2 regions of the Nocardia sp. NBC_00881 genome follow, and region 2 is predicted to be linked to the other one. Evidence: riboswitches for the same ligand, from Rfam matches in the RefSeq annotation. Region 2 holds a riboswitch; the other holds the start of a gene.
What was found. A riboswitch is a leader RNA that binds a small molecule or an ion and turns the genes downstream of it on or off. The one in region 2 is predicted to bind S-adenosylmethionine.
Positions count from the first base shown of each region.

Region 1: it holds a riboswitch for S-adenosylmethionine, as region 2 does, so the genes downstream of both, OH799_RS34470 (DUF1684 domain-containing protein) here and OH799_RS29360 (PLP-dependent transferase) in region 2, are expected to answer to the same signal.

Region 1 is NZ_CP108798.1:8,094,140-8,101,389, reverse strand. Features, by position in the region: gene OH799_RS34490 (phytoene desaturase family protein) at 1-988, shown strand, start outside; gene OH799_RS34485 (carotenoid biosynthesis protein) at 985-1,887, shown strand; gene OH799_RS34480 (LppM family (lipo)protein) at 2,003-2,752, shown strand; gene OH799_RS34475 (glycosyltransferase) at 2,788-3,966, shown strand; SAM riboswitch class I at 4,430-4,523, shown strand; gene OH799_RS34470 (DUF1684 domain-containing protein) at 4,902-5,708, shown strand; partial or broken gene OH799_RS34465 (LLM class flavin-dependent oxidoreductase) at 5,705-5,901, shown strand; gene OH799_RS34460 (methylenetetrahydrofolate reductase) at 5,962-6,963, opposite strand; gene OH799_RS34455 (polyprenyl synthetase family protein) at 7,150-7,250, shown strand, end outside.
Region 2 is NZ_CP108798.1:6,980,140-6,987,389, forward strand. Features, by position in the region: gene OH799_RS29335 (DUF4349 domain-containing protein) at 1-725, shown strand, start outside; gene OH799_RS29340 (DUF167 domain-containing protein) at 682-912, shown strand; gene OH799_RS29345 (tRNA (cytidine(34)-2'-O)-methyltransferase) at 953-1,417, opposite strand; gene OH799_RS29350 (DUF3017 domain-containing protein) at 1,751-2,065, shown strand; gene OH799_RS29355 (homoserine O-acetyltransferase) at 2,133-3,293, opposite strand; gene OH799_RS29360 (PLP-dependent transferase) at 3,290-3,685, opposite strand; SAM riboswitch class IV at 3,768-3,878, opposite strand; gene OH799_RS29365 (TetR/AcrR family transcriptional regulator) at 3,931-4,659, opposite strand; gene OH799_RS29370 (MFS transporter) at 4,788-6,305, shown strand; gene OH799_RS29375 (NADP-dependent isocitrate dehydrogenase) at 6,637-7,250, shown strand, end outside.

The DNA of each region.
Region 1 (7,250 bases), 1.1 Mb from region 2:
AGCACAGTCGGGGCCGCCCATGTCCGAACCGGGCACGGCGCCGATGGTCGGGTTCGCGGCGCTTATGCACACGCTACCGCCCGGACGCGCGGTCGGCGGCAGCGGCGCGCTTACCGCGGCGCTGGTGGCGCGGCTGCGGTCCGACGGAGGCGTAGTGACCGCAGGCGACGCGGTTCATGCCCTACACAGGGACGGCGACCGCTGGCAGGTGCGCACCGCATCCGGCCGGAGCCTGCACGCCGACATCGTTGTCGCGGGCGCCCATGTCCTGACCACCCTGGACCTGCTGCGCGAGGGGGGATTCGACGGCGAGGTGCTCGACGACTGGCGAAGGCGGATTCGGGTCGGACCGGGCATCGGAATGGTGGTGCGCGTCGCCACCGGATCGCTGCCGCGCTACTCGGGCAGCTCGACCGACGAATCCGCGCATGGCCTGCAATTTCTCGTGTCCGATCGAACACAGCTGCGTCGCGCGCACGGTGCCGCGGTGGCCGGGGAGCTACCGCCGAGGCCGGTGGTGCTGGCGATGAGCTTCAGCGCGGTGGACCCGAGCATCGCCGCGCCCGGCGAGCATCAGCTGTCGCTGTGGGCACAGTGGCACCCGTACCGCCTGGCCGACGGCAGCGACTGGGCCGCGCACGCCGAGCGGGAGGGCGACCGGATCATCGCCGAAGTCGACTCGTACGCACCCGGTTTCGCCGACTCGGTGCTGCGTCGATACGTGCAGACACCGGTGGACCTCGAGCGCGAACTCGGGTTGCTCGGCGGCAACATCATGCACGTGGAGATGTCGCTGGACCAGATGATGCTGTGGCGACCGCTGCCCGAGCTGTCCGGGCAGCGGGTACCCGGCGCCCCTGGGCTGTACCTGACCGGCGCGTCAACCCATCCAGGTGGCGGCGTCTCCGGGGCGAGTGGCCGCACGGCTGCCGCCCTTGCCCTCCGCGACCTACGCCGTCGTCGATTCTCACGGTGGCGCGGGCGATGACGAACCCGGCCGATCCGCCGACACCGAGTGGGCGCCTCGGGGCGGCCGAGCCGTCGCTCGACCACAAGGCGGAAACCACCGGGACCGGCCCCGACCACTCGCTCGGACCTCGCTCGGCGCGCCATTTGTTGCCGCTGGCCTGTGCCGCGCTGACGGTCTGCGCGCAGATCGGCTATCCGCTGACCTCCGGCGACGCGCGTGACCGGATCACGGTCGTGATCGTGCTGCTCTCCGCGGGAACCGCGCTGGCCCATGCCACAGCAATCCGGGGAATTCGCTACGCCGTCGGGTTCTTGGTGCTCGTTTCCGGGCTCGGACTGCTGGCCGAGGTGGTCGGCACGGCGACGGGGGTGCCGTTCGGCTGCTACGAGTACGCGCTCGACCGTCTCGGTCCCGCGTTGTTCGGGGTGCCACTGATCGTCGCGCTGGCCTGGACCGGCGGGGTATACCCGGTGTGGGTGGTGGCCGGGATGGTGTCCCGGCGAACGGCCTCGCGGATCGCACTGACCGCGGTCGGCGCGGCGGGCTGGGACCTGTTCCTCGACCCGCAGATGGTCGCCGACGCGCACTGGACCTGGTGCGACACCGACTCGGGGCTGCCTGGCCTCGGCCCGATCCCGTACACGAACTATCTGGGGTGGTTCGGCGTCGCGCTCATCATGGCCGGTCTGCTCGCGGTGTGGGAGCACGCGGCGCCCGATGCCGCCCCGGCACCGCAGGCCGGTGGCCGCGTGACCACGGTCGCCGTCCCGGCCGCGATGTTCCTGTGGACCTGGCTCGGATCGGCGCTTGCCCACGTGGCGTTCCTGGGCCTTCCGCATTCCGGGTGGTATGGCCTTGTCGGTATGGGTGTGCTCGGCGTCCCGCTGCTGGTTCTGTCCGCCCGAACGCGGCGCTGACCTGACCCGATGCGCCGGCCGCGCCACACCGACGCGCGGATTGCGACCGTCGCGTGGCATTCCGGGCATCTGGCCTGGCACGATGACACCCGTGCAGCCGAGTCCCGTCACCACGATGCCCGATGCCCCGGTACTTCCGCAGCGGCGGACACCACGCCGCGGCGTGCGCATCGCCGCGGCCGTGCTGCTCGCCGCGTTGCTGACCCCGGTACTCGCGGGCTGCTTGCGGGTCCAGGTCTCGATGGGTCTGTCGTCCAACGACCGGGTTTCCGGCCGGATCGTAGCCGCCGTCGTGCCCGCGGACCCCAACGACAAGGGCCCGCAGCTGAAGGCGCCCGAGACGCTCGCCGCGAAGGTGCGGGTGGAGGCGTACGCGCAGGACGGCTATACCGGCAGTCAGGTGTTCTTCGACGATCTGTCGTTCGGTGAGGTGCAGCAGCTCGGGCAGCTGTCCGAGCAGACCCAGGGGATGTTCCAGCTGCAGTTCCAGCGCACCGGCGACCTGGTCAGCCTCACCGGCCGGGTCGATCTGAAATCTGTTCCGCCGCACGGTTCCGACGTGCAGTTCACCATCGCGTTCCCGGCCCGCGTCGCGAAGACCAACGGCAGCCGCGAGGGCGACAACATCGTGTCCTGGAAATTGCCGCCCGGCGACGTCTCCACGCTGCGCGCCGAGGTCAGCTACGCCGATCCGAACACCCGCTCGTTCGCGGGCTGGGCAGGCATTGTCGGCGGCATCACCCTGGCCGTGGCCGCCATCATCGCCGCTATGGCATACATGGATCGCAACCCCGCCGCGCCCGGCGCACCGGAAGTCGGTTTCTCCCTGAGCCGCTGGTGGCGCTCGGTGACACAGAATCGCTGAGCGGTTGGTCGGTGCGCCGGGATAGCGTGGCGCACATGGTGAGTGCCGATCGTCCGTATACGTCGCCCACGGCGTCGATCCCAGTGACGTGCGCCGCCGCGCTCGCGGCGCTGGGCGCGGGAATCGCCCTGTACAACCGAATCACCGTACGCCGGTTGGTCGATACGCCTACGACAGTGATCGAGCCGGTCACGGTGTGCGTCCCGGCACGCGACGAGGCCGATCGCCTACCCGGATTGATCGCTGATCTGCGCGTCCAGGTGCGCATCCCGCGCATGTCCGTGCGTATCCTCGACGACGCGTCGAGCGACGACACCTCCGCTGCCGCGAGCGCGGCGATCGGCGGCGACCCGCGATTCACCCTGCTGCGCACCGAGTCGGAACCCTCACCCGCCTGGACCGGCAAGGCCGCCGCATGCGCCCGGCTGGCCGAGGAGGTGCACACGCCGGTGCTGGTCTTCCTGGACGCCGATGTGCGCCTCGCGCCCGCCGCCATCGCGGCGGCGGTCGGCGAATTGCGCAGGCGGCATGTCGGCTTGGTGTCGCCTTGGCCGCTGCAGCTGGCCGGGTCGGTGGCCGAAGCTGTGGTGCAACCGCTGCTGTGCTGGTCCTGGGCCACGACGCTGCCCATCGCCGCCGCCAATCGCAGCCCGCGTCCGTCCACGGCGGTGGCCTGCGGCCAGTTCCTGGTGTTCGACAACGCCGCTTACCGCGCCATCGGGGGGCACGCGGCGGTGGCCGCGGCTGTGACCGAAGACCTCGATCTCGCCCGGATTCTGCGCCGGGCCGAGCATTCCACCGCAGTGGTGGCCGCGGGGCCGATGGCGCGAACCAGGATGTACCGAGGCGCGGCCGAACTCGACGCGGGCTACACCCGCTGGCTGTGGTCGGCCTATGGCGGCACCGTTCCCGGCGGGGCGGCGGTGGCACTACTCGCCGCCGTGACCTATTGGGTGCCACCGGCGGCCGCGATGCTCGGCAAAGGCGCGGTCCGCCGCATGGGCTTGCTCGGCTATCTCGCCGCCGTCACGAGCAGGCTGCTTGCCCGTTCCACGGAGACCGGCGGCCCGCTCTCGGGCACGGACGTCGTTGCCGCCCTAGCGCATCCGCTCTCGATCGGGGCGTATCTTCTGCTGTGGGCGCGCTCGCGCCGCGCCCGCCGCCAGGGCATTTTGCGCTGGAAAGGCCGCCCACTCGGATCGGCGACCGGGTAGCGGGCCCCGCCGAAAGCACACCCCGCGGCGGAGGACGCGTTCCGCGCGGCCGGACGGTCACGGGACTGCGGTGACGCCGACCGTCGGCGGGAAGAAGCGGTACCTGGCAAAGGGGCTCCCGCCACCGTCGGGCGACGTAGAAGGAGTGCTGTCGAGGCAGAACGCCGCCGCGGTCGAGTAACCGGTACAGGCCGATGTCGCACGCGCGCGGCCGTGGTCTCCCACCACCGGCAAAGGCCGTATGCTGCATCGGACTCATGACATTCGGCGACCCGTTCCCCGGGCTTACGCGACGGAGATGTTCACCCCTGGCATCAGCGCACATCTGGCTACTACAAAGATCCGATGAATCCGCGAGCAGCAAGGTCTACGTTCACGGTGATTACTTCTCTTGTTCCAGAGCCAACTTACTGGGCATGATAATTCGACTCGACCCTGGGATCGGCTGACCGAGGGTCGGCATCAACCATCCAGAGCGACCGAGAGACCTGGCTCATCGACGTCGCAGCAACCCCCCGGTCACCGGGTGCGGGTGCTTCCGCCGGGATCGATGGAGGAATTGAAGTGATCATCCCTGCCCACGGCCAGCACTGGGGCCGTCGCCACATCGACCAGTGCACAGTCACCTCCGCGAGCTGTCGTAGCTGATCCTCCCGCAGTCAGCCCGTGCACCCGTCGCTGGCCGGGTGATGCGACCGCCGCTCCCGGCGCTGTCTTTTCGTTCCCCCAGAAGGACTCCGTCATGAGTGCGTTCGCCACACCGGATGCCGCCCCCGGCGAAGCCGGGCTAGGCGGTCCGGACCCAGCACGCGCTCGAGAACGCCCTCCGAAGCGCCAGCGCGACGACTCACACGCCGAGGGAGTCACCTCGTGCGACCACCCAGCCTGCGCCATACCCACCATCGCACCACCGCCCACGAAGGAGCCCGAGCGTCATGACCACCAGCATCACCAGCGTTTTCGAGATCGAGTGGGCGCGCTGGCACCACGCACGCGAGGACCAGCTGCGCGATCCGGTCGGCATTCTCAGTCTGACCGGACTGCACTGGCTCACCGACCGGCCCGAGCGGCTGCCGGACGTGCCGGGCACCTGGTGGGTCACCGACGACAAAGTCTTCATCACCGCACAGCCCGCCGACCGACTGGAGTACGACGGCCGCGGCATCGCGGGTGTGCAGATCGTCCGGCCCGCCGAGGGTGCGCCGGGAGTTTCTGTGCTGCATGAGGACCGGGTGCTCGAGGTGATCCGCCGGACCGGCCGCTACGCCGTCCGTGTACACGATCCGGCAGCGCCGGATCTGCTCGGCTTCGACGGCATCCCGACCTACGCGCCCAATCCACGTTGGGTGGTGTCCGGCCGGTTCACGCCGTTCGACGAACAGCAGACAGTGACCACCGGCGCGGTGGTCGACGGGCTGGAGCACTACCACATCGCCTCGGGCACCATCGAATTCACCGTCGGCGAGGTCACCGAGCGGGCTGTCGCGTTCGGCACCCCGGACAACCTGCGGCTGCTGTTCACCGACGCCACCAGTGGTGTCACCACCTACCCCGTGGCACGCTCACTGGCCGTGGGCGCACCAGAGGTGGACGGCACGGTGTCGCTCGACTTCAACAGGGCGGCGAACCTGCCGTGCGCTTTCACCGATTTCGCGACCTGCCCGGTAGCGCCAGCGCAGAACCGGCTGCGGGTGGCCATCGAGGCGGGTGAACAGGACCCGACGCAGGGGCGGGCCGCATGACCGTTCCGCTATCAGTCCTCGACCCGTCCCCGATCAGCGCGTGATCGACACCGCAGCAGGCGCTGCGCAACGCGATCGAGCTGGCGCGGCACGCCGAACGATGGGGCTACCACCGATACTGGCTCGACGAGCATCACTTCGTCTCGGTGGCGGATCGTCGTCGATCACGCTCATCGGTCTGGGCGCGGCGGCCGCACCGGCTTTCGTCGCGCTGGGCCCGGATTCGGGCGGCCACGCCGCCGGAAGCGAGGACTCAGGCGCTGATCGGTGCGGCGGTGACGCCGTAGCCGAGATTGGTGAGCACCTCGCTGGTCGCCTTGGCGAAGTTGAGGGTGATGAAGTGCAGACAGGGCGCGCCTTCGTCGATCAGCCGCTGCCCCATCTCGGTGGCGATCTCGATGCCGGCGGAGCGCACCGCGGCGGCGTTCTCCTCGGAGCCGTCGCCCGCTGCCTTGCGCAACCGCTCCAGGACGGCGGCGGGCAGCGGCCTGCCGCATAGTTCTTCGGCACGCTGCACGGTGCGCAGCGAGGTGATCGGCATCAGCTCGGGGATGATCGGCTTGGCGCCCTCGACCGGGTCGAACGCCGCGACCCGGTCGCGCAAGCGCAGGTAGTGCTCGACGTCGAAGAACATCTGCGTGATCGAATACTCCGCGCCCGCACGCAGTTTCGCGGCCAGGAACGTGGTGTCGGTTGCCAGGTCGGGCGAGCGGTGGTGGCCCTGCGGGAACGACGCGACGCCGACGTGGAAGTCACCTAGGTCGCGCACGATGCGCACCAGCTCTTCTGCGTAGGAAACGCCGTCGGGATGCTTGTGCCACTCGCCGAGCGGATCGCCTGGCGGGTCGCCGCGCAACACCAGGATGTTGCGAATCCCGGAGTCGGCGTACGCGCCGACCAGCGAACGCAGCTCGGCGACGCTGTGCTCCACCGCGGTCAGGTGCGCGACCGGCAGCAGGGTGGTCTCCTGCGCGAGCTCTCCTGTGATGCGCACGGTGCGGTCACGGGTGGAACCGCCCGCACCGTAGGTCATCGACACGAACGCGGGGTGCATGCACTCGAACTGGCGCACGGCACGCCACAACCGCGCCTCGGCGGCGGCGTCCCGGGGCGGATTGAACTCCACAGAGAACGGCACCGCGCTCCCCGCGTGGTCCCGCAGACTCTGCACAACCGACGGTGTTCCAGAGACGTTCGGGTGCGTCCGGGACGGCCGGCCAGGGGTCGAGCTTCCCCGCACGTTGTCGAAAGTCACCGGTCCAGTGTAGAGGTGACCGGCGGCAGCGCCGTCAGGTCATTCGGGCGCCCCGCGTATTCTTCGGACCAGGCAGCACGTTCGCCACGTCGAGCGAAACGCGCGACCATCCCCCGCTCGGCCTCGAATCACTCGCGCCGCCGACACCCGTGAACCGCGCTCCCGCGCGGCCACCACCGCACGACCTTGGAGGCCCCCCTGTCTGCCGGAATCGGTACCCAGACGCCGCATGCCGGTGTGCCGCAGCCGGGCACGCCTGCCTTCGTCTCCGCCGTGGAAAGCGCCCT
Region 2 (7,250 bases):
ATCGGGTGCGCGAGGTAGGCGGCCGGATCGACAGCCGCACCGAGCAGCCCGGCACCGACGACGAGCCGAGCGCCACGCTCACCGTCCGGGTACCCGCCGACAAGACCGACACGTTCATCGATGCCCTCGGCGGCGTCGGGCGCGTTACCCGGGTCAGCACCAATCGGGACGACGTCACCATGCAGTGGGAGGACCTGGACGCCAGGATCAAGGCGCTACAGGCTTCGGTCGACCGGCTGCGCGCGCTTATCGCGGGCGCCACCAACACCGCCGACCTGCTCAATGCGGAGCAGGCGATGACCAGCCGACAGGGTGAGCTCGACAGCCTCACGGCGCAGAAGCGGCATCTCGACGATCAGGTCGCCCTGTCCACGCTGACCATCGATATCACCACCGGAGACAAGAAATCCGACGACGACGCCGACAACTTCTGGGACGGCATCGTCTCCGGCTGGAACTCGCTGGTGAACTGGCTCGAGGACGCGGTCGTGTTCACCGGCAAGGCCATACCGTGGCTCGGCTTCCTGTTGGTGATCGCCGCCCTGGTGTGGGGCATCGCCCGGCTGGTGCCGCGGCGTAGGAAAGCCGTGCGTGGAGGGGGAGAATCGGCACCGGCTCCCGTGGAGCCTTCGACCAGCGCCGAACCCTCGCGAGGCGCGGATACCAGCGCAGGAGACAAGGGTGACGACGGTAGTAAGGGCGACGATCAAGCCGAACAGTCGTAAGGGTCCGCTGGTGGAAACCTTCGACGACGGGAGCCTGCAACTGTACGTGCGGGCTCCCGCTGTCGAAGGCAAGGCCAACAAGGCCGCGATCGAGCTGATCGCCGAGCACTACGGGGTGCCCAAGTCCGCGGTCCGGCTGGCGGCGGGCGCCGCGTCGCGTTTCAAACGGTTCGAGATCAACGTCTGATCCGCGGTGTCGTTGACGGACAATGCTTTCCATCCGTCGTCTAGACTCCGCCGGGGAACCCCAGCTGGCGCCACGCCTCGTACACCGTCACCGCCGCCGCGTTCGAGAGGTTCATCGAGCGGCGTCCCGGCAGCATCGGGATGCGCAGCAGATCGGTGACGCGCGGATCGGTGAGCACCGCCTCGGGCAGGCCGGTGGGTTCGGTCCCGAACAGCAGCACGTCGTTCTCGCGGTACGTCACGTCGGTGAACCTGGTGGTGGCCTGCGTGGTGAACGCATAAACCCGCTTCGGGCGCAGCGCTTCCCACGCCGCCGCCAAATCGGAGTGCACCGTCACCGACGCCAGATCGTGGTAATCCAACCCGGCCCGCCGCAACTTCGGCTCGGACAGATCGAACCCCAGCGGCTCGATCAGATGAAGATGGCACCCGGTCCCCGCGACCAATCGAATCGCGTTCCCGGTATTCGGCGGGATGCACGGCTCATGGAACATCAGATGGAACACAGGGCCAGTTAATCAGGTGCCGGTGCAGCTGAGTCGAGGCCCCGGCGGCAGGCTCGAGCTGCCGCCGGGCCGTGGTAGCTGCCGAGCACCGCTCGGAATAGTGTGTGCGGCTCAGCCGCAGCTGCCCGTGCTGGGCTGGCCGGTCACGTCGGCGGTGATGACGTTCGTCGTCGACGCATAGTCGTGATTCCCGGTGGGGCATTCCTAGGCGCATGCACAACGCATGTGTATCTGTCCGTTCGGGATGGCGAAGGATGTGGCGTTGTTCCTGATGCCTGTCAGCGGAGCGGGGTGGGTGCGTCTGCAAGAATCGGAGGCGTGACCGACGCTGACATGCCCACCGCCGAACACCGGTCCGGCAGCCGCAGCCTGGGTGCGCAGTTCCTGCGCTGCCATCTGCCGATGGTCGTCGTCACAGTGGTGATTGTGGTGGCCGTGGTGTTCGTCGCCTCCGACCGGTGGCGACGTGGGGCGTTGTTCTTCGGCGGTGCGACGCTGCTGGCCGCGGCGTTCCGCCTGTGCCTGCCGACGGCGCGGGTCGGTCTGCTCGCGGTGCGCAGCAAGCCGTTCGACGTGGGTGCGCTCACCCTGCTCGGCTCGAGCATCGTGTTCCTCGCGGTCACGATCAACACGATGGGTGTCGGCTAGCGCACGATGTTTCGTGTCGGTGGCGGCTGACATTCAGGCGTACAAGCCCCGCCCGGAGGTTCGCGGCTCAGCGTCCGGACCGCAGGCCGATCCGCGCCAACCGCATGGTCTCGGTCAGCAGCTTCGAGACCGCGGCCGCCTCGGTGAGGAAACCGTCGTGCCCGTCGCGCGAGTGCACGACCTCCAGCCCGTCGCAGCCGGGTAGCAGATCAGCCAGCTCCTGCTGGGTCCAGAGCGGGTAGAGCCGATCGGAATCGACGCCACCGACCACGCAGGGCACCGGCGTGGACGCGAGCGCCGCCGCGACACCGCCGCGCTCGCGCCCGACGTCGTGGCGGTTCATCGCCTCGGTCAGCAGCACGTACGTGGCGGGATCGAAGCGCTTGCACAGCTTCTCGGCCTGGTGGTCCAGGTAGCTCTGCACCGCATAGCGGCCGCCGCGCAACGGATCCTCGTCGCCCTGGGGCTTGTTCTGGAACCGGTGGTCGAGCTCGGACTCGGTGCGGTAGGTCAGGTGCGCGATGCGCCGGGCGATGCCCATGCCGGCCATCGGGGCGCGGCCGGTGTCGTGATAGTCGCCACCCTGCCAGTCGGGGTCGGCTTTGATCGCCGCGATCTGCGTGGTCTGAGTGCCGATCTGGTCGGCGGTGGCGCGCGCGCCGACCGCGAGCACCAGCGCGGAGGCGACCCGTTCCGGCGCGCCGACCATCCACTCCAGCACCCGCATGCCGCCCATCGACCCGCCGACGACGGCGGCGAGCCGCCGGATGCCGAGCAGGTCCATCAATGCCGCCTCCGCGGTTACCTGGTCTCGGATGGAGATCTCCGGAAACCGTGCGCCCCAAGGCTTTCCGTCCGGATCGCGGGTGGACGGGCCAGTGCTGCCCATGCAGCCGCCGAGCACGTTCGTCGCGATCACGCACCATTCGTCGGTGTCCAGCGGCGCGCCGGGACCGACCATCCCGTCCCACCAGCCCGGCAGCGGGTGGATGTCATCGGCCCTGCCGACGACGTGCGAGTCGCCGGTCAGCGCGTGTTCGACAAGCACGACATTGTCCAGCGCGGGGGAGAGCTCACCCCAGCGCTGCACCGCCAAGTGGACGTCCGGCACGACCGCGCCGCTCTCCAGGAGCGCATCCCCGATGGCGATGATGCCGAGCCGCCCGTCTGGAGGCGGCTGTACCACGCCGGACGAACAGGCGATATTCGGTTCGATACGCACGGTCACGCCGCAGCCGCCGCGAAACCGGCGCGAGGGTCGGTGTCGGAATCTCGGATACCAACTGTCGGGCGGACCAGGCGGTGGATAGCTCCGGAGGCCGATCTCTCGTCGGGTGCCAGGTGAGAATGCGTCCTCGACGCGGGGTCCATCACGAGAGAACGCACATCCCCGATGTTAGCCACAAGGCTCTGCGGGGCCGATCCGTCGACGAACTTCTTGCCCGCGCCGACGCCGCCGCGCGGCGCGAACGCGGCGACCGTGCCATTCGGGACCAGTCGCTGCGTGTGCGGGCGAGCGCTCGTCATGCCGGAACGAACCTGTCCGAGCTGGATCTGCTCAGTGCCGAACGGCACCTGCGCCAGGTAGTTTCCGGTCGCGGGCGCGGTGAAATCACTCATGGTTTTGCTCCAAAGCAGGTGTTCGCCGGTACTGAAGGGTTATCCCGGTATGTGTGAACAACAACACATTTCGGCGACCTCCTGTGCGCGCTTGCTCCCGACTTTCGGGAGCCAGGTCATCACCCGGAGCACCCCGCCGCAGCTGGAGGGTTGCCGGCCAGCGAGCCGGGGCTTGGCGCTGGCACTCATGACCTTTTCGGCATCATAGCTGGCAGGCGGTCAGCCTTAGAAATCTTCCGGCGAACTCACTGGCCATCGCTGGTTCGCGCGACGCAGCAGGTGCGTACGAACTCGTCGAAGGTGGCGATGAACGCGGCGCGTCCTGCCGCGGCCGCGGCCGCGGTCGCAAGGTCGTCCTGAACGAACGCCTCGCCTGAGCACTCCATGCCGACGTGGCCGATCAGCTGCCAGGTTCCGACGATCAGGCGCACCGCGGGTGAGTCGGGTTCGGTGCCGAGCCGCTCGGCCACCACGGCCGCGATCGCGGCGGTCTTGTCGTCGGCCTGTTCGAGGCTGCGCGCGCTGACCGACGGGTTGCTGCGCAGAATCCGCTGCATCTGCTGGAACTGCCGGAACGAGATCGGTCCCGTGTTGCCTTCGTCGGCAGCCTGGCCCACCACGTGCAAGAACGCCTCGCGCAGCGACTCGAGTTCGTTGCCTGCGACCGGAAGGTCGCGCAGAGTCTCGGCGACGGCGAGCCCGAAGTCCTTCACCGGGCCGAGGACGATGTCCTCTTTGCTGTCGAAGTAGCGGTTGATCGTTCGCGGCGAGACATCGGCGGCGTTGGCGATCTGCTCGACCGTTGTCGCGTCGAAGCCCTGGGTGTCACACAGGTCGAGGCCGGCCTCGATGATGCGCAGCCTGGTCTGCTGCTTCTTGCGTTCGCGCAGGCCGGGCTGCCCCGGGTTCGCTGGTGGGCTCGCGGAGGTGTCCGCCGCTGCGCTCGCGCCGATCGGCGCTGATGACTCGAGCATGTGCACATCGTATCGCGATCTGACAGTTTCATGTCTAGAACGGCCAAATGTCGGATTGCGACATTTTTCTCTTGACGACAAATGTCGCTAAATGACAGGATGGCTCCACTACTTCGACCAACGAGGAGATGACGGTGACCGAGACTGCGAAAGCGGTAGACGTTCCGGAAAGACAGGGCAGTTCGGCGCGCTGGCTTGCGCTGGGGGTGATCGCATTAGCCCAGCTCATGGTGGTTCTGGACGCCACGATCGTGACCATCTCGCTGCCGTTCGCCCAGCGCGATCTCGATATCAGTGACGGCAACCGGCAATGGATGCTCACGGCCTACACGCTGATCTTCGGCGGCCTGCTGCTGCTGGGCGGTCGGCTGGCCGATTACCTGGGGCGGCGCCGGATCTTCCTCATCGGGCTGGTCGGCTTCGCAGGGGCCTCCGCTCTGGCCGGTCTCGCGCAGAATGGCGCCGAGATGTTTGCCGGGCGTGCGCTCCAGGGTGCGTTCGCCGCACTGCTCGCGCCGGCCGCGCTCTCGCTGCTGTCGGTGACCTTCACCGAACCCGGTGAGCGCGCCAAGGCCTTCGGCCTGTTCGCCGGCGTCTCCGCCGGCGGCGCGGCGCTCGGATTGATCGCGGGCGGCGCACTCACCGAGTACGCCTCCTGGCGCTGGTGCCTGCTGGTCAACACGCCGGTCGCGTTGCTCGCGTTGCTCGGCGCGCTGGCCTGGGTGGTGAAGGACGTGCCGACGCCGCGCAGCGGAGGTTACGACGTGCCGGGCGCCCTCACCGTGACGACGGGCCTGATCGCCATTGTGTACGGCTTCAGCCGCGCCGCCGACGACGGCTGGCTGGCGGGCAGCACCCTCGCGCTGCTCATCGTGGGGCTGGGCTTGCTCATCGCCTTCGTCGCGATCGAACGGCGCTCGTCGAACCCGCTGTTGCCGCTGCACATTCCTGGGGAGATCAACCGGGGTGGCGCGTTCCTTGCCGCGCTGCTCATCCCGATCGCCATGTTCGCGATGTTCCTGTTCCTGAGCTACTACTTCCAGATCACGCTCGGCTACTCCGCGCTGAAGGCAGGCTTCGCGTTCCTGCCCTTCCCGGCGGGCATCGCGATCTCCGCGGGCGTCACCAGTGCGTTGCTGCCCAAGCTCGGGCCGCGTCCGCTGATGGTGGGCGGCGCCGTGCTCGGGGTCATCGGCCTGGTGCTGCTCGCGCAACTGGGCTTCGGCGACAGTTACCTCGCGGGTGTGCTGCCCGCGCAGGTGTTGATCGCGCTGGGCATGGGTCCGCTGTTCGTCGGCATGCAGACCGTTGCCCTGCATCAAGTGGAGGAAGAGGACTCGGGTGTGGCCTCCGCGCTGCTGAACGCGGCGCAGCAGGTCGGCGGCGCGGTCGGCACAGCGTTGCTGACCACCATCTCGGTGCAGGTCGCCAAGACCTTCGCGGCGAACAATCCAGCCATCGACAACTTGGCCGCGCGTGCCGCGATCCACAGCTACGACGTGGCCTTCTATGTCGGCGCCGGGTTCTTCCTCGCGGCTATCCCGGTCATCGCCCTCATGATCCGGGATCGGCCCGAGAGCCTGATCGAAGGCTCCGAACAAGGCGCTGCAGGCGCCTCGGACGCCCGGGTTCCGGTCGCCGTCTGATTCGGTCGCACGAGGTCCGCGTATCGCACCGGCGATGCGCGGACCTCGTCGTTTTCCTGTGCGTCGCGGTATCGAGGGGTTGCCGACGGCAACGGTCGTTGCGCGCCGCGAAGATGCCGCCCTACCAACCGGTAACTCGTGGCCCGGCTCACCCCGGGGGCTACCCGCGCGGTGAGATCTTCGGAAGCAGTACGCTTGTCTTGTTTGCACCAGAAGTCTCGCGGACAACGCGGGACATATACGTTGTCTGTTGGAACAGCTGGGGTCCGCTCACAAGCGTGTTCGCCTGGCCGTGCAATAAGGGCACCATCCTAGGAGGACACGAAGATCCATGTCCAAGATCAAGGTTGAAGGCACCGTCGTCGAACTCGACGGCGACGAGATGACCCGGATCATCTGGCAGTTCATCAAGGACAAGCTGATCCACCCGTATCTCGATGTGAACCTGGAGTATTACGACCTGGGCATCGAGTACCGGGACAAGACGGATGACCAGGTCACGATCGACGCCGCTGAGGCCATCAAGAAGCACGGCGTCGGCGTGAAGTGCGCCACCATCACACCGGACGAGGCGCGCGTCAAGGAATTCGGCCTGAAGAAGATGTGGCGGTCGCCGAACGGCACCATCCGCAACATTCTTGGCGGGACCATCTTCCGTGCCCCGATCATCATTTCCAACGTTCCGCGGCTGGTGCCGGGCTGGACCAAGCCGATCATCATCGGCAGGCACGCCTTCGGCGACCAGTACCGCGCCACCGACTTCAAGGTGTATCAGGCGGGCACGGTCACCGTGACCTTCACTCCTGACGACGGCAGCGAGCCGATTCAGCACGAGGTCGTGAAGATGCCCGAGGACGGCGGTGTCGTGCTCGGCATGTACAACTTCAAGAAGTCCATCGAGGACTTCGCGCGGGCGTCGTTCAACTACGGCCTGCAGCAGAACTA